4 regions of the Escherichia sp. MAL-1 genome follow, and region 1 is predicted to be linked to each of the others. Evidence: predicted binding sites of a transcription regulator. Region 1 holds the regulator's gene; each other region holds the start of a gene.
The links. Region 1 encodes LexA, which represses DNA repair genes until DNA is damaged. Its sites were predicted from a motif close to TNCTGTATGTACATACAGNA; they were not measured.
Positions count from the first base shown of each region.

Region 2: a site for LexA is predicted at 2,276-2,295, ahead of ACU8XX_RS10715 (metal-dependent hydrolase). Genes of this name have one in related genera too.
Region 3: a site for LexA is predicted at 2,095-2,114, ahead of sulA (SOS-induced cell division inhibitor SulA). Genes of this name have one in related genera too.
Region 4: a site for LexA is predicted at 2,156-2,175, ahead of umuD (translesion error-prone DNA polymerase V autoproteolytic subunit). Genes of this name have one in related genera too.

Region 1 is NZ_CM129609.1:4,571,252-4,576,188, forward strand. It holds partial or broken gene ACU8XX_RS22850 (DUF2713 family protein) at 1-122, opposite strand, end outside; gene zur (zinc uptake transcriptional repressor Zur) at 441-956, shown strand; gene ACU8XX_RS22860 (CsbD family protein) at 998-1,207, opposite strand; gene dinF (MATE family efflux transporter DinF) at 1,323-2,648, opposite strand; gene lexA (transcriptional repressor LexA) at 2,721-3,329, opposite strand; gene dgkA (diacylglycerol kinase) at 3,439-3,807, opposite strand; gene plsB (glycerol-3-phosphate 1-O-acyltransferase PlsB) at 3,978-4,937, shown strand, end outside.
Region 2 is NZ_CM129609.1:2,197,307-2,202,243, reverse strand. It holds gene ACU8XX_RS10730 (fructosamine kinase family protein) at 1-755, shown strand, start outside; gene ACU8XX_RS10725 (YniB family protein) at 796-1,332, opposite strand; gene hxpB (hexitol phosphatase HxpB) at 1,479-2,147, shown strand; gene ACU8XX_RS10715 (metal-dependent hydrolase) at 2,310-2,900, shown strand; gene tcyP (cystine/sulfocysteine:cation symporter) at 3,033-4,424, shown strand; gene ydjO (protein YdjO) at 4,449-4,937, opposite strand, start outside.
Region 3 is NZ_CM129609.1:3,104,278-3,109,214, forward strand. It holds gene yccS (YccS family putative transporter) at 1-1,326, shown strand, start outside; gene sxy (CRP-S regulon transcriptional coactivator Sxy) at 1,289-1,918, opposite strand; gene sulA (SOS-induced cell division inhibitor SulA) at 2,137-2,646, shown strand; gene ompA (porin OmpA) at 3,003-4,043, shown strand; gene matP (macrodomain Ter protein MatP) at 4,119-4,571, opposite strand; gene ACU8XX_RS15590 (AAA family ATPase) at 4,757-4,937, shown strand, end outside.
Region 4 is NZ_CM129609.1:4,425,465-4,430,401, reverse strand. It holds gene ACU8XX_RS22160 (conjugal transfer protein TraG N-terminal domain-containing protein) at 1-1,336, shown strand, start outside; gene ACU8XX_RS22155 (hypothetical protein) at 1,368-1,772, opposite strand; gene ACU8XX_RS22150 (DNA polymerase III subunit theta) at 1,832-2,068, opposite strand; gene umuD (translesion error-prone DNA polymerase V autoproteolytic subunit) at 2,203-2,646, shown strand; gene umuC (translesion error-prone DNA polymerase V subunit UmuC) at 2,649-3,923, shown strand; gene ACU8XX_RS22135 (CPBP family intramembrane glutamic endopeptidase) at 3,976-4,632, opposite strand.

The DNA.
Region 1 (4,937 bases):
AATTTATCGTTGGTTGCATCTATATTATCTAATTTATCTTTGGTTGCATCTTTATTATCGAATTGATTTGAATTGAGTGTTTTATTAAAGTATCCAGTTGCACCGGGTATTATCTTCAACATGATTCATCTACCTTTTTTGTCGTACCGTGTCCTCCTTATAAGTGTTTTGCCATCTGGTAACTATCAAAAATCGCTCATAATTTTCTGAACTACAGGTATGCGAACAACCCCAGTTAAATAAATAGCGAGTTAACTTGAAGCAATTTATTTAAAAATGAATTATTAATTATTATCGTGTTGATAATGGTACGACCAGGCAACACAACACCTTACGTACAAAACAGAAAAGCAACATTACGGCAACAATAAGGGTTCTCGGTGTTTTTCCTGGAACATGGTAAAGTAAGGACATTCTTAACCCCCACTTTGAGGTGCCCGATGGAAAAGACCACAACGCAGGAGTTATTAGCGCAGGCTGAAAAAATCTGCGCGCAGCGTAATGTGCGCCTGACCCCACAGCGCCTGGAAGTGTTGCGCCTGATGAGTCTGCAGGATGGCGCTATCAGCGCTTATGATCTGCTTGATTTGCTGCGCGAAGCTGAACCGCAAGCCAAGCCGCCAACGGTTTATCGCGCGCTGGATTTTCTGCTTGAGCAAGGTTTTGTGCATAAGGTGGAATCCACCAACAGTTATGTGCTCTGCCATCTGTTCGACCAGCCCACCCATACGTCAGCTATGTTTATTTGCGATCGCTGCGGCGCGGTGAAAGAAGAATGTGCAGAAGGCGTGGAAGACATCATGCATACGCTGGCGGCAAAAATGGGGTTTGCCCTGCGGCATAATGTGATTGAAGCACATGGGCTCTGTGCGGCATGCGTGGAAGTGGAAGCGTGTCGTCATCCTGAACAGTGCCAGCATGATCACTCTGTGCAGGTGAAAAAGAAACCGCGTTAAGAGGGCGTACATCCTTGTACACGTCGGGCAGGAGGGATTAATTACCAGCGATATTCATTGCGGGTTTCCCAATCCACGACCTCTTTTTCTGCCTGATCTTTCTGATAACCATAACGTTCCTGGATTTTACCGACCAGTTGATCACGTTTACCTTCAATGATCGTCATATCATCATCGGTCAGTTTGCCCCATTGCTCTTTCACTTTACCTTTAAACTGTTTCCAGTTACCGCCGGCTTCATCTTTATTCATAATCAAGACCTCATCGTTAGGTTGTGAATGAGAGTACGTTCACTTTTCTTCTGAACGTGAGATTAAGTGTAGTCAGCAATTTGGCTTAGGATAATTTATTCAGAATTTTTAACCGTCACGTTGCGGCAAACCAGGTACCGTTACGCCAGTGACGCCGCCAGATAGCCGCCAGAGAAAGCCCGCGCAACGCCAGAAAGACGGTTAATGCCAGCCACAAACCATGATTACCCAGCCACGGCAGCGTAAGGAGCGTCAGCGCAAAACCTGCGGCGGCCACCGCCATACTGTTACGCATTTCGGCGGCACGCGTTGCGCCTATAAACATGCCGTCCAGCAGATAACACCAGACGCCAACCAACGGCAAAATCACCTGCCAGATAAGATAGCGGTCAGCCAGCTGCTGAATCTGGGTTAACGACGTCAGCAACGCAATGATGTGTTCCCCTGCCAGCAAATAAACCACCGAAAACAGTAACGCTACAATCCCCGACTGGCGGCACGCTGCCCGCCATACATCCAGCAACTGGCTACCGTCGCGCGCACCGTATGCCTGACCGGAGTGCGCTTCAACCGCGTAGGCAAAACCATCAAGCGCATAGGCGGTAAAGGTGAGTAGCGTCATCAGAACCGCGTTAACAGCGATAATGTCACTCCCCAGTCGCGCACCAAGTACGGTGATCGCGCCGAAACAGAGTTGCAACAACAGCGAACGCAGCATGATATCGCGGTTAAGCGCCAGCAAGCGACGGAAGTTTCCTCGCCAGGCAGTTTTCAGCATTTCGCCGGAAATTCCGCGTAGTTTGAGGATTTTACGCACCATTAGCAGACCAATCAGCAATGTTGCATATTCCGCAATAACCGTCGCCAGCGCCGCGCCCTGCACGTTCATATGCAGCCCCATCACTAGCCAGACATCCAGCACAATGTTGAGGATATTGCCGACCACTAACAAAATTACTGGCGCACGGGCATATTGCACGCCGAGTAACCAACCGAGTAATACCAGATTCGCCAGCGACGCCGGTGCGCTTAACCAGCGGATTTCAAGAAAGCGCCGCGCCTGTTCCAGGACTGCTTCACTACCGCCAACAATATGCAGAGCCAGATCGATAATCGGTGTACGCAGCAGCGCAATTAACGCCCCAGCCCCCAACGCCAACAGCAACGGTTGCACCAGCGCACGGGCTAATGCCTGAGGATTTTTGGCACCATAAGCCTGCGCAGTCAGCCCGGTGGTGCTCATGCGTAAAAACAGCAACAGCATAAAGAGAAAGCTGGTCGCCGTTGCACCAACCGCCACGCCGCCCAAATAAACCGGGCTATCAAGATGACCAATTACCGCCGTATCGACCAGTCCCAGCAACGGAACGGTGATATTGGAGAAAATCATGGGTAAGGCGAGATGCCAGAGTGCTTTATCAGATGAAGTGAGGAATGCCATGCAGACAAGCCTGATGAAGAGAGATGAAAAACAAACCGCGACGCCTGGCGGCATCGCGGTCTCAGAGATATGTTACAGCCAGTCGCCGTTGCGAATAACCCCAACCGCCAGCCCTTCAATGGTGAAGCTCTGCTGACGAAGGTCAACGACAATTGGTTTAAACTCGCTATTTTCTGGCAACAGTTCGACTTTATTGCCCTGTTTTTTCAGGCGCTTAACGGTAACTTCGTCATCAATACGTGCGACAACGACCTGACCGTTACGTACATCCTGAGTTTTATGCACTGCCAGCAAGTCACCATCCATAATGCCGATATCTTTCATCGACATCCCGCTGACGCGCAGCAGGAAATCAGCATTCGGCTTGAACAAGGAAGGATCGACCTGATAATGACCTTCAATATGCTGTTGCGCCAGAAGCGGTTCACCGGCAGCCACACGACCTACCAGCGGCAACCCTTCTTCCTCTTCCTGCAACAGACGAATCCCGCGTGATGCGCCGGAAACAATTTCAATAACGCCTTTGCGTGCCAGCGCCTTCAGATGTTCTTCAGCCGCGTTTGGGGAACGGAACCCCAAACGCTGCGCGATTTCCGCACGCGTCGGCGGCATACCTGTCTGGCTGATGTGATCACGGATGAGATCAAACACCTCTTGTTGCCTGGCCGTTAACGCTTTCATTCCGCCCCCTGGGTGTATATACAGTTATGCTGTGAGTATATACAGCAAAAGGCGATTTTGGAACCATAAACTGCACAATAAACCAGAGATTTATCGAAATCTGGAAGGGTTATCCAAAATGCGACCATAACAGGATGCACCAGGTTATCACGGCGACGATAATCGCAATCAGCACCGCGGCGGATCCCATATCTTTAGCGCGTCCGGAAAGCTCATGGTATTCAGAGCCAATTCGGTCAACCACTGCTTCGATGGCGCTATTGAGGATTTCCACAATCATCACCAGCATCACGGAGCTGATAAGCAGCACGCGGGTAATTGCGTCCACATCCAGCCAGCAGGCGATGACCACCGCCAACAATACCGCTACGCCTTCCTGACGGAATGCCGCTTCGTTGATCCATGCAGCGCGTAAACCTTTCCAGGAATAGCCAGCAGCTTTGATAATTCGGGTGAATCCAGTGGTATTATTGGCCATTGAAAGAACCTTTTTACATTATGAGCGTCAATATCAGTGTACCGTTAAATCCGATGATTCGGGTTTGCGTAACGCTGCGCGAAACATGAGCGGATACCACAGAATTTCCCATGACTTTCTGCTATCCTTGCCGCGCATTTGCATTATTAACCAGAGGCTTTACATCGTTTATGTCCGGCTGGCCACGAATTTACTACAAATTACTGAATTTACCATTAAGCATCCTGGTAAAAAGCAAGTCTATTCCGGCAGATCCTGCCCCGGAACTGGGGCTGGATACCTCTCGTCCAATTATGTACGTTTTACCGTACAACTCGAAAGCAGATTTGCTGACGTTACGCGCCCAGTGTCTGGCTCATGACTTGCCTGACCCGTTAGAGCCGCTGGAAATCGACGGCACGCTACTGCCGCGCTATGTGTTCATTCACGGCGGGCCGCGTGTATTCACCTATTACACGCCGAAAGAAGAGTCTATTAAGCTGTTCCACGACTATCTCGATTTGCACCGTAGCAACCCAAATCTGGATGTGCAGATGGTGCCAGTATCGGTGATGTTTGGTCGCGCGCCGGGGCGTGAAAAAGGCGAAGTAAACCCGCCGCTGCGTATGCTTAACGGCGTACAGAAATTTTTCGCCGTACTGTGGCTCGGTCGCGACAGTTTTGTGCGTTTCTCGCCGTCAGTTTCGCTGCGCCGTATGGCGGATGAACACGGCACGGATAAAACTATCGCACAGAAACTGGCGCGCGTGGCGCGTATGCACTTTGCCCGTCAACGTCTGGCTGCTGTGGGCCCACGTCTGCCTGCTCGTCAGGATCTGTTTAATAAGCTGCTCGCCTCCCGCGCCATTGCCAAAGCGGTAGAAGATGAAGCGCGCAGCAAAAAAATCTCCCATGAAAAAGCGCAGCAGAACGCGATTGCGCTGATGGAAGAGATTGCGGCGAATTTCTCTTACGAGATGATTCGCCTGACTGACCGTATTCTGGGCTTCACCTGGAACCGCCTTTACCAGGGCATCAACGTCCATAACGCCGAGCGCGTTCGCCAGCTGGCCCACGACGGTCATGAGCTGGTATATGTGCCTTGCCACCGCAGCCACATGGACTACCTGCTGCTTTCTTACGTGCTGTAT
Region 2 (4,937 bases), 2.4 Mb from region 1:
GCTATACAGGACATGACTTTTTCGTCAAATGTGATGAAAGGGAACTGCTTCCCGGTTTTACCGCCGAAGCCGACCAACTGGAGTTACTGTCGCGTAGTAAAACCGTCACCGTGCCTAAGGTTTGGGCAGTTGGCGCTGACCGTGACTACAGTTTTCTGGTGATGGATTATCTCCCACCTCGTCCGCTGGATGCGCATAGCGCATTTATTCTTGGTCAGCAAATTGCGCGTTTACATCAATGGAGTGACCAACCACAATTTGGCCTCGATTTTGATAACTCGCTCTCCACAACTCCACAGCCCAACACCTGGCAACGTCGCTGGTCAACGTTTTTTGCTGAACAACGGATTGGCTGGCAGTTGGAACTGGCAGCAGAGAAAGGGATCGCTTTCGGCAATATCGACGCCATCGTCGAGCATATTCAGCAGCGTCTGGCCTCGCATCAACCGCAGCCTTCTCTGTTGCACGGCGATTTATGGTCCAGCAACTGTGCGCTGGGTCCGGATGGCCCGTACATTTTCGACCCTGCCTGCTACTGGGGTGACCGAGAGTGCGACCTGGCGATGTTACCGCTGCATACTGAACAGCCGCCACAAATCTATGACGGCTATCAGTCAGTATCCCCGCTACCTGCCGATTTCCTTGAACGTCAACCGGTTTACCAACTCTACACGCTGTTAAATCGTGCAAGATTATTTGGCGGTCAGCATTTGGTTATTGCTCAGCAGTCATTGGATAGATTATTAGCAGCATGATATGGGTTGAGGATAATGGCCGCTCCGTGCGGCCTTTTGATTAAATAAACCCAAGCAGAGAAAAGAATACATAACCTGCAGCAATACAAATAACCGGCAGGATATACAGTGAGAAAAACTGCAGGAAAATAGTATGGTGCGGAACAACAATACGGGACTCAATTTGTTCACGCGTTAGCCCCTCTTCCCCTTTGGCTTTTTCCAGAATGAGTTGATCTTCAACACCTTCCCGCAAGAAGCGCGCCTGGCGACTCATCCGGGCACCGGAATCCTGCAACGCCAGTCCGACAAAAATCAGGATGAAAATCACCCAGAACATAACGTTCACGCCACCATTAAAATTGGGCGTCGGGGAGTTATACCAGAATAGATTCAAAAAAGGCGTATTCGCCTGCATCATATCGATCATGACATGAGTAAAGTCGAGCATGACCGCATTAATGCCTTCCTGGTTTTCCTGTCGGGTATTCATAAATTTCAGCAAAGAAATCAATGTAGAGATCAATGCAGGTATAAAAATCACCCAACCCAAAATCCTTTTCAAAACAGCAATGCGTCCAGCTTGTTGATACGTCATGAGTTCTCCTTGATTAAGACGCGTCGTTTCACTTAGTTTACCTGTAGATATCTGTTTTCGCCCATTCTTTAAAGGCGATATGATAGGCGCTTAATCATAAGCACGGCTTAATACCTTACACATAATGCTCTAAAGGAGAGGTTGTAATGTCAACCCCGCGTCAGATTCTTGCTGCAATTTTTGATATGGATGGATTACTTATCGACTCAGAACCTTTATGGGATCGAGCCGAACTGGATGTGATGGCAAGCCTGGGGGTGGATATCTCCCGTCGTAACGAGCTGCCGGACACCTTAGGTTTACGCATCGATATGGTGGTCGATCTTTGGTACGCCCGGCAACCGTGGAATGGGCCAAGCCGTCAGGAAGTAGTAGAACGGGTTATTGCCCGTGCCATTTCACTGGTTGAAGAGACACGTCCATTATTACCAGGCGTGCGCGAAGCCGTTGCGTTATGCAAAGAACAAGGTTTATTGGTGGGACTGGCCTCCGCGTCACCACTACATATGCTGAAAAAAGTGTTGACCATGTTTGACTTACGCGACAGTTTCGATGCCCTCGCCTCGGCCGAAAAACTGCCTTACAGCAAGCCGCATCCGCAAGTATATCTCGACTGCGCAGCAAAACTGGGCGTTGACCCTCTGACCTGCGTAGCGCTGGAAGATTCGGTAAATGGCATGATCGCCTCTAAAGCAGCCCGCATGCGTTCCATCGTCGTTCCTGCGCCAGAAGCGCAAAATGATCCACGTTTTGTATTAGCAGACGTCAAACTCTCATCGCTGACAGAACTCACCGCAAAAGACCTTCTCGGTTAATGACCAGGGGCAGTGATCTCGCTGCCCCTGGTTCTTTATCTGAAATTGCATTCAACTGACGGATTAATCGTCAATTTAAGAGAAAGAGTTACACCGTCACCACTTCCGTGCACTGTATAAAAATCCTATACTGTACGTATCGACAGTTTAGTGAGTTTTATCATGACGGCGGAAGGTCACCTTCTCTTTTCTATTGCTTGTGCGGTATTTGCCAAAAATGCCGAGCTGACGCCCGTGCTGGCACAGGGTGACTGGTGGCATATTGTCCCTTCCGCAATCCTGACGTGTTTGTTACCGGACATCGATCACCCAAAGTCGTTTCTTGGGCAGCGATTAAAATGGATATCAAAACCGATCGCCCGCGCTTTTGGGCATCGTGGTTTTACCCACAGTCTGCTGGCGGTATTTGCGCTGCTGGCAACCTTTTACCTTAAGGTTCCGGAAGGCTGGTTCATTCCGGCTGATGCGCTACAAGGAATGGTGCTGGGTTATTTGAGCCACATACTTGCCGATATGCTGACACCCGCCGGTGTTCCCCTGCTCTGGCCATGCCGCTGGCGTTTCCGCTTGCCTATCCTGGTTCCCCAAAAGGGCAACCAACTGGAACGTTTTATCTGCATGGCATTATTTGTCTGGTCGGTATGGATGCCCCATTCATTACCCGAGAACAGCGCTGTTCGTTGGTCATCGCAAATGATCAATACCTTGCAGATCCAGTTTCATCGGCTTATTAAGCATCAGGTTGAATACTAAAAAGGCAAAAATCACCTTTCTGGAATAAGCAATTCCATTTGAATATAAGAGCCAGCTCACAGTTCTGTTAATCTTGCGCCAACACTATGACTGCTACGCAGTGATAGAAATAATAAGATCAGGAGAACGGGGATGAACTTTCCATTAATTGCGAACATCGTGGTGTTCGTTGTACTGCTGTTTGCGCTGGCTCAGACCCGCCATAAACAGTGGAGTCTGGCGAAAAAAGTGCTGGTGGGTCTGGTGATGGGTGTGGTTTTTGGCCTTGCCCTGCATACCATTTATGGTTCTGACAGCCAGGTACTTAAAGATTCTGTACAGTGGTTTAACATCGTTGGTAACGGCTATGTTCAACTGCTGCAAATGATCGTTATGCCGTTAGTCTTCGCCTCTATTCTGAGCGCGGTTGCCCGTCTGCATAACGCATCTCAGTTAGGCAAAATCAGTTTTCTGACCATCGGTACGCTTTTGTTTACCACGCTGATTGCGGCGCTGGTCGGTGTGCTGGTCACCAACCTGTTTGGTTTGACGGCTGAAGGTCTGGTTCAGGGTGGTGCAGAAACTGCACGTCTGAACGCCATTGAAAGTAACTATGTTGGTAAAGTCTCTGATCTGAGCGTTCCGCAGCTGGTCTTGTCCTTTATCCCGAAAAACCCGTTTGCCGATCTTACCGGAGCCAATCCGACGTCAATTATCAGCGTGGTAATTTTTGCCGCATTCCTCGGCGTAGCTGCATTGAAACTGCTGAAGGATGATGCGCCGAAAGGTGAACGCGTCTTAGCCGCTATCGATACCCTACAAAGCTGGGTGATGAAACTGGTTCGCCTGGTCATGCAGTTGACCCCTTACGGCGTTCTGGCTCTAATGACCAAAGTGGTTGCAGGTTCTAACTTGCAAGACATCATCAAACTGGGAAGTTTCGTTGTCGCGTCCTACCTCGGTCTGCTGATTATGTTTGCAGTGCATGGCATTCTGCTGGGCATTAATGGCGTGAGTCCGCTGAAGTACTTCCGTAAGGTATGGCCTGTGCTGACGTTTGCCTTTACCAGCCGTTCCAGTGCTGCGTCTATCCCACTGAATGTGGAAGCACAAACGCGTCGTCTGGGCGTTCCTGAATCCATCGCCAGTTTCGCCGCCTCTTTCGGTGCAACCATTGGTCAGAACGGCTGCGCCGGTTTGTATCCGGCAATGCTGGCGGTGATGGTTGCGCCTACGGTTGGCATTAACCCGCTGGACCCGATGTGGATTGCGACGCTGGTCGGTATTGTTACCGTTAGCTCCGCAGGCGTTGCCGGTGTCGGTGGTGGTGCAACTTTCGCCGCACTGATTGTGCTGCCTGCGATGGGCCTGCCAGTAACCCTGGTGGCGCTGTTAATCTCCGTTGAACCGCTTATCGACATGGGCCGTACGGCGCTAAACGTTAGTGGCTCGATGACAGCTGGCACGCTGACCAGCCAGTGGCTGAAGCAAACCGATAAAGCCATTCTGGATAGCGAAGACGACGCCGAACTGGCACACCATTAATTCTTATGCTGGCAACGGTCCGTTTCATATAGGGGCCGTTGCCTTACTTTTTAAATGTTCCATCGCGGCGATGCATACTGACTCATATTTAAACAGATCGTCAGCGAAAAAAATGTCCAACTTATCAATACATTCCTGGCTCAATGAATGTGCCTGTAGCGAGAAGCTTAAAACCTCATACCCGAGACGTTTTCTAAGTGAACTATCTGGAATACTCATAATATCTTCAAGTATACCACTTCCCATTCCCGGAAGATTTAGTGGATTAAAAAGAAGATTGATATTAAGCATTGATATTATCGAAGGAAACTTTAGGAGACTCTCATTTTTTTGAATCGCAGCAAAAATGCTCCCGACAGGATGTATATAATTTTGTTCATAGTATATAGTCCTTAAATAATGAATAACCAACCTGTTTTTTATATTGATCAAATTCGTCATTTTTTCTGGGCGAAACACAGAAGTGACATCCATTCCAATAAAATCTTTATTTATACCTCTTATCCGAATTTC
Region 3 (4,937 bases), 1.5 Mb from region 1:
CTGATGTCGATGCAGGGCCAGGCGTGCCAGCAACTGTCACGCTGTATTTTGTTGCGTCAGCCTTATCAACATGATCCGCATTTTGAGCGCGCTTTTACGCATATTGATGCTGCGCTGGAGCGGATGCGCGATAACGGCGCACCCGCCGATTTACTCAAAACACTGGGATTTTTGCTGAACAATTTACGCGCCATTGATGCCCAACTGGCAACAATTGAATCAGAACAGGCCCAGGCACTACCCCATAATAATGACGAAAATGAGCTCGCTGATGACAGCCCGCACGGGTTGAGTGATATCTGGCTGCGTCTTAGCCGTCACTTCACGCCGGAATCCGCCCTCTTCCGTCATGCGGTAAGAATGTCGCTGGTGTTGTGCTTCGGCTACGCCATCATTCAGATAACCGGAATGCATCACGGGTATTGGATCTTGCTGACAAGTTTGTTTGTCTGCCAGCCAAACTATAACGCCACGCGCCACCGCCTGAAGTTAAGGATTATTGGTACGCTGGTAGGTATCGCCATTGGCATTCCTGTGCTGTGGTTTGTGCCATCACTGGAAGGGCAGCTGGTGCTGCTGGTTATTACCGGCGTGCTCTTTTTTGCCTTCCGTAACGTGCAATACGCTCATGCAACGATGTTCATCACACTTTTGGTGCTACTGTGTTTTAACTTACTGGGTGAAGGTTTTGAAGTAGCGTTACCTCGCGTAATCGATACGCTGATTGGTTGTGCCATTGCGTGGGCGGCAGTGAGCTACATCTGGCCTGACTGGCAGTTTCGCAATCTGCCGCGCATGCTCGAACGCGCCACAGAGGCCAACTGTCGGTATCTCGATGCCATACTGGAGCAATACCATCAGGGGCGTGATAACCGTCTGGCGTATCGTATTGCCCGCCGCGATGCACACAACCGTGATGCTGAGCTGGCGTCGGTGGTATCAAATATGTCCAGCGAGCCGAACGTTACCCCGCAAATTCGCGAAGCCGCGTTTCGGTTGCTGTGCCTTAACCATACGTTTACCAGCTATATCTCAGCCCTCGGTGCTCACCGGGAGCAGTTAACTAATCCTGAAATTCTGGCGTTTCTTGATGACGCAGTTTGCTATGTTGATGACGCGTTACATCATCAACCTGCTGATGAAGAACGCGTCAATGAGGCATTAGCTAGCCTGAAACAGCGGATGCAGCAACTTGAACCACGGGCAGACAGCAAAGAACCTCTGGTCGTACAACAAGTTGGATTATTGATTGCATTACTGCCTGAGATTGGTCGTCTGCAACGCCAGATTACTCAAGTTCCGCAGGAAACTCCTGTTTCGGCGTAAGAGAGTCAGCCCATTCTGCAAGCTCCTGGCGGCGTGCCACCGGGAGCGCAGCTTCATGAATGCCGATAATGGCACCTTCAAGCATAAACAGAATCTTTTCTGTCACCAGACTGTTTTGCTGCCGCAGTCGCAACCAACACATTTTTGCCCCAAGTATACGTAACGCCCGTACATCCTTAATCCCCACCTCCCCGAGAATCGCTTCCAGATGAAAAGACATATTGGGCAAATCTTTCAGTCTTTCCCGGGTATTGCGCGTGCTTTTCTCTTTCAGCGCTGCATCGAGAGAATATTTCGACAGACGCACCAGCTTCAGTTGATTTCGCCATAGACTTTCATCAACCCGATAGTAATTGAGGGTAACGGATCGGCCACACTTTTTATATGTCAGCCAGACAGGCGGATGTTTTACACAGTACTGTGCACTTTGCTCACAAGCCCGAAGATACAACTCACCATCAGAAACCATCGCAAACACCGTGTCGTCAACGGTCAGGCTGTAACTGCCAAACAATGATCGGTATTCAATTGTGCCCAACGTTGCCAGGTATTCTTGTGATTTATAGATCCGCTTATAGGAGAGGCTTTTCATAAAATTCCTTTTAAAATCATAACATAAAAGAATGATTCACATTAACGGATCCGTTAACTACGAAAATAGGCAACTTATTCTTAAGGGGCAAGATTAATTTATGTTTTCCCGTCACCAACGACAAAATTTGCGAGGCTCTTTCCGAAAATAGGGTTGATCTTTGTTGTCACTGGATGTACTGTACATCCATACAGTAACTCACAGGGGCTGGATTGATTATGTACACTTCAGGCTATGCACATCGTTCTTCGTCGTTCTCATCCGCAGCAAGTAAAATTGCGCGTGTCTCTACGGAAAACACTACAGCCGGGCTTATCAGTGAAGTTGTCTATCGCGAAGATCAGCCCATGATGACGCAACTTCTACTGTTGCCATTGTTACAGCAACTCGGTCAGCAATCGCGCTGGCAACTCTGGTTAACACCGCAACAAAAACTGAGTCGGGAATGGGTTCAGGCATCTGGGCTACCCTTAACGAAAGTAATGCAGATTAGCCAGCTCTCCCCTTGCCACACTGTGGAGTCAATGGTTCGCGCTTTACGCACGGGCAATTACAGTGTGGTGATCGGTTGGTTGGCAGATGATTTGACTGAAGAAGAGCATGCTGAACTTGTTGATGCGGCAAATGAAGGTAACGCTATGGGGTTTATTATGCGTCCGGTAAGCGCATCCTCTCACGCCACGAGACAACTTTCCGGGCTAAAAATTCACTCTAATTTGTATCATTAAGTAAATTTAGGATTAATCCTGGAACTTTTTTTGTCGCCCAGCCAATGCTTTCAGTCGTGACTAATTTTCCTTGCGGAGGCTTGTCTGAAGCGGTTTCCGCGATTCTCTTCTGTAAATTGTCGCTGACAAAAAAGATTAAACATACCTTATACAAGACTTTTTTTTCATATGCCTGACGGAGTTCACACTTGTAAGTTTTCAACTACGTTGTAGACTTTACATCGCCAGGGGTGCTCGGCATAAGCCGAAGATATCGGTAGAGTTAATATTGAGCAGATCCCCCGGTGAAGGATTTAACCGTGTTATCTCGTTGGAGATATTCATGGCGTATTTTGGATGATAACGAGGCGCAAAAAATGAAAAAGACAGCTATCGCGATTGCAGTGGCACTGGCTGGTTTCGCTACCGTAGCGCAGGCCGCTCCGAAAGATAACACCTGGTACACTGGTGCTAAACTGGGCTGGTCCCAGTACCATGACACTGGTTTCATCAACAACAATGGCCCGACCCATGAAAACCAACTGGGCGCTGGTGCTTTTGGTGGTTACCAGGTTAACCCGTATGTTGGCTTTGAAATGGGTTACGACTGGTTAGGTCGTATGCCGTACAAAGGCAGCGTTGAAAACGGTGCATACAAAGCTCAGGGCGTTCAACTGACCGCTAAACTGGGTTACCCAATCACTGACGACCTGGACATCTACACTCGTCTGGGTGGTATGGTATGGCGTGCAGACACTAAATCCAACGTTTATGGTAAAAACCACGACACCGGCGTTTCTCCGGTCTTCGCTGGCGGTGTTGAGTACGCGATCACTCCTGAAATCGCTACCCGTCTGGAATACCAGTGGACCAACAACATCGGTGACGCACACACCATCGGCACTCGTCCGGACAACGGCATGCTGAGCCTGGGTGTTTCCTACCGTTTCGGTCAGGGCGAAGCAGCTCCAGTAGTTGCTCCGGCTCCAGCTCCGGCACCGGAAGTACAGACCAAGCACTTCACTCTGAAGTCTGACGTTCTGTTCAACTTCAACAAAGCAACCCTGAAACCGGAAGGTCAGGCTGCTCTGGATCAGCTGTACAGCCAGCTGAGCAACCTGGATCCGAAAGACGGTTCCGTAGTTGTTCTGGGTTACACCGACCGCATCGGTTCTGACGCTTACAACCAGGGTCTGTCCGAGCGCCGTGCTCAGTCTGTTGTTGATTACCTGATCTCCAAAGGTATCCCGGCAGACAAGATCTCCGCACGTGGTATGGGCGAATCCAACCCGGTTACTGGCAACACCTGTGACAACGTGAAACAGCGTGCTGCACTGATCGACTGCCTGGCTCCGGATCGTCGCGTAGAGATCGAAGTTAAAGGTATCAAAGACGTTGTAACTCAGCCGCAGGCTTAAGTTCTCGTCTGGTAGAAAAACCCCGCTGCTGCGGGGTTTTTTTTGCCTTTAGTAAATTGAACTGACTTTCGTCAGTTATTCCTTACCCAGCAATGCCTGCAGATCCTGCTTCAGAGAAGACATTTTATTCGCGTATTTCTCTTTGTTTTCCGCATCTTCAATCAGCTGAACAATCGTTTCAGAAAGCGTTTTACCGCGACGCTGCGCAAGACCAGCCAGACGTTGCCAGACAATAAATTCCAGATCGATCGATTTTTTGCGCGTATGCTGGTGTTCCGCATTAAAATGGCGCTTTCGTCTTGCCCGAATGGTTTGCTTCATGCGATTGACCAGTTCCGGATTCATATGCTTGTCAATCCAGCCATTTACCAGCACGGGTTCATTTTCCAGCGAGAGCAACACATCGACGGCTTCCTGGGCGGCACTGGCTTCTATGTAACGGGTGATTAACTCCCCTTCGCGATGCTTCTTAACCAGATACTTCCATTTCCAACCGCTTTCAAGATTTTCAAGTTGTTGATATTTCATAGCGATCTCAATGTTACCGTGTAACTCTTTACAGAATATCAGCTTTTTAGGCCAGTGAAGAAAAGAATCTCCATCCTGTGAGCTTTAACGCCCATGCCAGGAGTATTGTCGGTGCTTTCTACGTGTGCTGTAGTGCCGGTTACGGTATAATCGCGGCTTTGACAACAGACTAAAAAACATCAACTTTGACCATTACGAAACTTGCATGGCGTGACCTGGTTCCTGATACCGATAGCTATCAGGAAATATTTGCTCAGCCACATTTGATTGACGAAAACGATCCTTTATTCAGTGATACTCAACCGCGGCTGCAATTTGCGCTGGAGCAGTTGCTGCATACGCGAGCATCCTCCTCTTTTATGCTGG
Region 4 (4,937 bases), 150 kb from region 1:
GCTGTACGGTGCGTTCTTTGTGATGCTCGCCTGCTGCCTGCCGCTGATGAATGTCAGCCTGGACACCATCAAGTATGACAGCAGCCGGGCGAGCACCTGCGGTACCTGGACACCGAAGAAACCGGATGAAACCGGATACGCCAGCATGATGTCGAGCATGAACGGTCAGACGGCGAAGGTACCGGTGTGGTGGCTGGTCGTCCATAAGCTGTCGAAGGGGATCACATCTGCGGCCGTGGCCAGCATTCCCTGCCGGCCAGACCTGCGGCAGGTGCGTTTTGAGGTCCAGCACAGCCGGGTCAATAACCCGGCGCTGGCGAAAGAGCTGCAGGACTTCACCAATGACTGCTACGCATTGGCATTGTACACCTGGCAGAACCGTGACCAGGGGCAGACAACGGACAAGGCGACGCTGCGTGATATCGAATGGCTGGGGTCGAAAACCTTCCTGAATGGCGGGTACTACAACAACCTGCAGTCGAAGACACCGCGCGCCAGCTTCCCATGGAATGAATCTCGGGACAGCGGCCGACCGAACACCGGCCGGGGTGGGTACCCGACCTGCAGCGAGTGGTGGTCGGCGGCCGACACCGGCCTGGAAGCCCGGGTGGTGAAGCAGGTTGATCCGGGTGTGATGCTGCGAATGTCCGCCGCGCTCAAGATGATGGGGGAGAACAACGCCGACTACAAGGAGGCGGTGGTGCGTCGCCTGGTCAGCCCGGATAACCTGACGGTTTCCCAGGGTGGGCGCGCTTATGCCGGCTATGGCGGCAATGCGGACTTCACGGGGGATAATGCCGCCACGCGTCTGGCTTCCATTGGCGGCACGGCTCTGGGGAGCCTGGCGGCCTTCCCGGCCTTTGATGCCATGCGTCAGGCCTTGCCGATGGTGCAGGCTGTCCTGCTGATGGCGGTGTATATCATGGTACCGCTTATTCTGGCCTTTGCGGCCTATGAGTACAAAACAGTGATCACCGTGACGTTTGTGGTGTTCGCACTGAACTTCCTGACGTTCTGGTGGGAGCTGGCGCGTTGGCTGGACAGCTGGTTGCTGGAAGCGCTTTACAGCTCAGACTCGCACAGTCGCTGGAACGTGGCCGGCTTCCAGAACAGCTCTGATGACTTGATCATGAACCTGGTGATGGGATGTATGTTTATCTTGTTGCCGGCAGTGTGGTTAGGAGCATTGTCCTGGGCCGGGGTAAGTGTGGGGCAATCTGTTGGTGCAGCTATTAAGAGTGGTACTGACACGGCTTATGCTACAGGGGGACAATTAGGAAATACTGCCGGAAATGCTATTGCCAGTAAGGGAGCAAGCAACGTACTTAACAAATAGCTATTCGAGGAAAAATTAGATGGCTAATGGATTAGCCATCTGAGTCGCCTCTATAGTTATAAGGACTATTATCCTCTGAGTTAACTTTTGTTTTCCCTTGATACCACCCAGGACCTAAGTCACCAAAAGCTTTATACTTGAAATTCTTATCTACCTGTGTTGGTTGGGGCAAAAAGATAGAAAGGACTAAAAGAGAAATGGCGGTTATGGGGACGGCAATCAGGGTAAAAATAATTCCACCAAACGCAAAAATTAATAGCATGCATAGTGAAAGAAAAATCAAGGGAGTACGACCAATCCAGATTGGCAGGTTATACCCATGTGCTTTAGCCACACAAAAAGCATCCCACTTCAGAATGGTACTTTTGAGACGCTTCCATAGATTTGCCATACGCACACCGCGCTGATAGGCGTGGTGCTGTGTTGTATCGTTCATCATCACTCCTTAACTCGGTGATAGCCTAATCCTATCTTAGCTCAAATAACAATCAATTGCTATTTGCCTGGTTCCTCAGCTAGCAAGCGACCAAGCCTGTCTTTTTGTGTACGATGATGTGCTAGGCGTTCTTTGAAATAAGCCCTCAGATGTTCAGGCTGCTCAGCTTCGACCAGCTCGGCGATCACCGGCATATTGTAGCGTTCTTTGAAAGCAACGCCGCCGGCAGCCAGGTCGACGTTCACCTTATCCATATCCTCTTTGGACAAGTTGGCCAGGTTGTATGAGTGGGTCATCGTCAGGTCTCCTTTTTCTCATTGTAACTCATCGCGTTGCTGCTCCTGCCTGATTTCTCCCTTGTCATAGTAAAATTCTTATCATTATACTGTATGTATGTACAGTTTATTCGTAAAGGTGAGCTATGTATCTGATGGCTTATACCTCCCTTGAAATGCAAGCAGATCCGCAGAAGAAGAGGGCCGGTGTCCCGATTTTTGGTGATGGGGTATCGTGTGGCTTCCCGTCGCCGGCGCAGGACTATGTCGAAAAACGTCTGTCGCTGGATGACTTCTGTATCCGCTACCCGGAGAGCACATACCTGGTTCGTGCCGAGGGTAATTCAATGCAGAACGCCGGCATTCGTGACGGAGATCTCCTGGTTGTCGAGTGCATTCGCCAGGCGCGCCACGGTGACATTGTCATTGCGGCCGTTGACGGTGAGTTCACCTGTAAACGACTCCAGTTGCTGCCGATGCCGGCATTGCTGCCGGCCAACCCGGAATATTCGCCGATCCCCCTGACGGAGGATGTCGACACCGTAGTGTTTGGCGTTGTACGCCATCTCGTCCACAGCTTTAAATCACGGGATTCCTGACTATGTTTGCCCTGGTTGATGTCAACAGCTTCTATGCATCCTGCGAGACCGTATTTCGGCCGGATTTAAGGGGGAAGCCAGTCGTGGTTTTGTCCAACAACGACGGCTGTATTATTGCGAGATCGGCTGCAGCCAAACGACTCGGATACAAAATGGGAGACCCCTGGTTCAAGGTGGCCAGGGAGGCCGAACGCAGAGGCGTAGTGGCCTTTTCCAGCAATTATAGCCTGTATTCTGACATGTCTGACAGAGTCATGACTATTTTGCAGCAACTGACCCCTCGCGTCGAAATATACAGTATCGACGAGGCATTCTGTGATCTCACTGGTATGAGGAGACTGACCGCGCTGGACGAGTTCGGCCAGCAGCTGCGTGAGCAGATACAGCTTCGCACGCATCTGACAGTGGGCGTCGGGATCGCCCCGACGAAGACGCTGGCCAAGCTGGCCCAGTACGCCAGTAAACGATGGCCGGCGACAAAGGGGGTCGTTGAGTTGAGCAGCCGGCAGCGCCAGGAAAAGCTGATGGCCCTGGTGCCGGTAGAGGAGATTTGGGGGATCGGCACACAGTTAGCCAAAAAGCTGCAGATGATGGGTATCGACACTGCGCTGAAACTTTCCAGACTCTCGCCGGCATTCGCGCGCAAACAGTTTTCCGTAGTGGTCGAAAGGACCGTTCGGGAGCTAAACGGAATATCGTGTCTGGGCCTGGAGGAGTTTGCGGCGCCTAAAGAACAGATAATTTGCTCCCGTTCTTTTGGCGAAAAACCAACGGATGAGGACAGCGTGCATCAGGCAATTTGCGCACATGCGGAGCGTGCAGCTGAAAAGCTACGGGCAGAGCACCAGTATTGCAAAAGGATCGGTGTTTTTGTCAGTACCAGCCCATTTGCTGAAAACGAGATATTTTATAAGAACCAGGCTTCAACCGAATTAGCCGTGGCGACTCAAGATACCAGGGACATCATTGGCGCTGCGCTCAAAGCGTTAGACGCTGTATTTATCCCGGGGCACCGTTATCATCGAGCAGGTGTAATACTGACTGATTTTTGTAGCGGGAAGGTATCCCAGCTGACATTGTTTGATGAATATCAACCTCAGCGTAATAGCGATAAATTAATGGAAGTGCTGGACAGGATAAATGGTTCAGGAACAACTAAAGTATGGTTTGCCGGGCAAGGAATACAGGGTGCGAATGCTGACTGGAAAATGCGACGTGGAAAGCTGTCACCGAGTTGGACAACGAAATATTCTGATTTGCTTAAGGTTCATTGCTAAAGGTTAATGGGGGCACGTTAATACATTGGTTGCCCCCTGTTCAGGGATGGTGTTAGATATATTCGCTAGTGATGCCAATAATAACACATAATGCGTGCAGTGAGATAGGTAGCGCTAAACCTTTACTATAATACCTGGCTGCGCAAAAAATAATGGATACAGTAAACATCAGTATTTGTGTTTGAATGGAATACTGACTATGCATCCATGCGAATACTGTTGATACAATTATCCCGCCAGCAATGTATCCTAATCTCTCACCCAGTAGGTTTAGGAATGAGCTTAAAAATATTCCGCGAAAAATTAATTCTTCTAAGATAGGGGTAAGTATGATTGTGCTAATGATCCTGACAGCAATCTCTTGAGAGCTTAACCCTTTTAAGAAGTTTTGCATGTAAGGCTCGTCTGGCGTTAAGTAATATGCTGCAGTGTAAGAGGCAAGGATCGCAAGAGCAAACCAGGTCGATCGAAGATTGATTGTTCCAGGTGATATTTTATTACCCTGAAGGGAGTTATTTAGAACGTTAACGAGTGATATGGAAAACACTATTCCTATTACAGTTTTGGTGATGGATAATTCCAGGAAAGTGAGATGAAGTGTCTTCAGTAACCACAGGTTTAATAAAATGCTGTCTTGAAAGAACTTAAAGAGTGCAATGGAAGCGACTCCATAAAGAAGAATACTGAATTTATTGATTAACGAAATCATATCACTCACTTTGGGTAATCGAATGTGGTGGGAAGGTTATCAAATAACAGATGAATGTCTACAGCCTATTTGACGAACATTGTTCTGATTGCTAGGATGACCGCGTTGTACTGTCGTCTATGGACGACCATCCAATGTCTCAGCACTCTGTGAGAGACGCCTTCGGGTGAGTGCCAGCCAATGTTTCATGTGACCTGTGAGAAACGCCTTCGGGTGGTCACAATATCCTCGTAGCCTGGAAGAGGATGCCTAATTGGCGGTACCTCCGTTTACCCTTTGAGAACGGAGATCACAATAGTGATGAA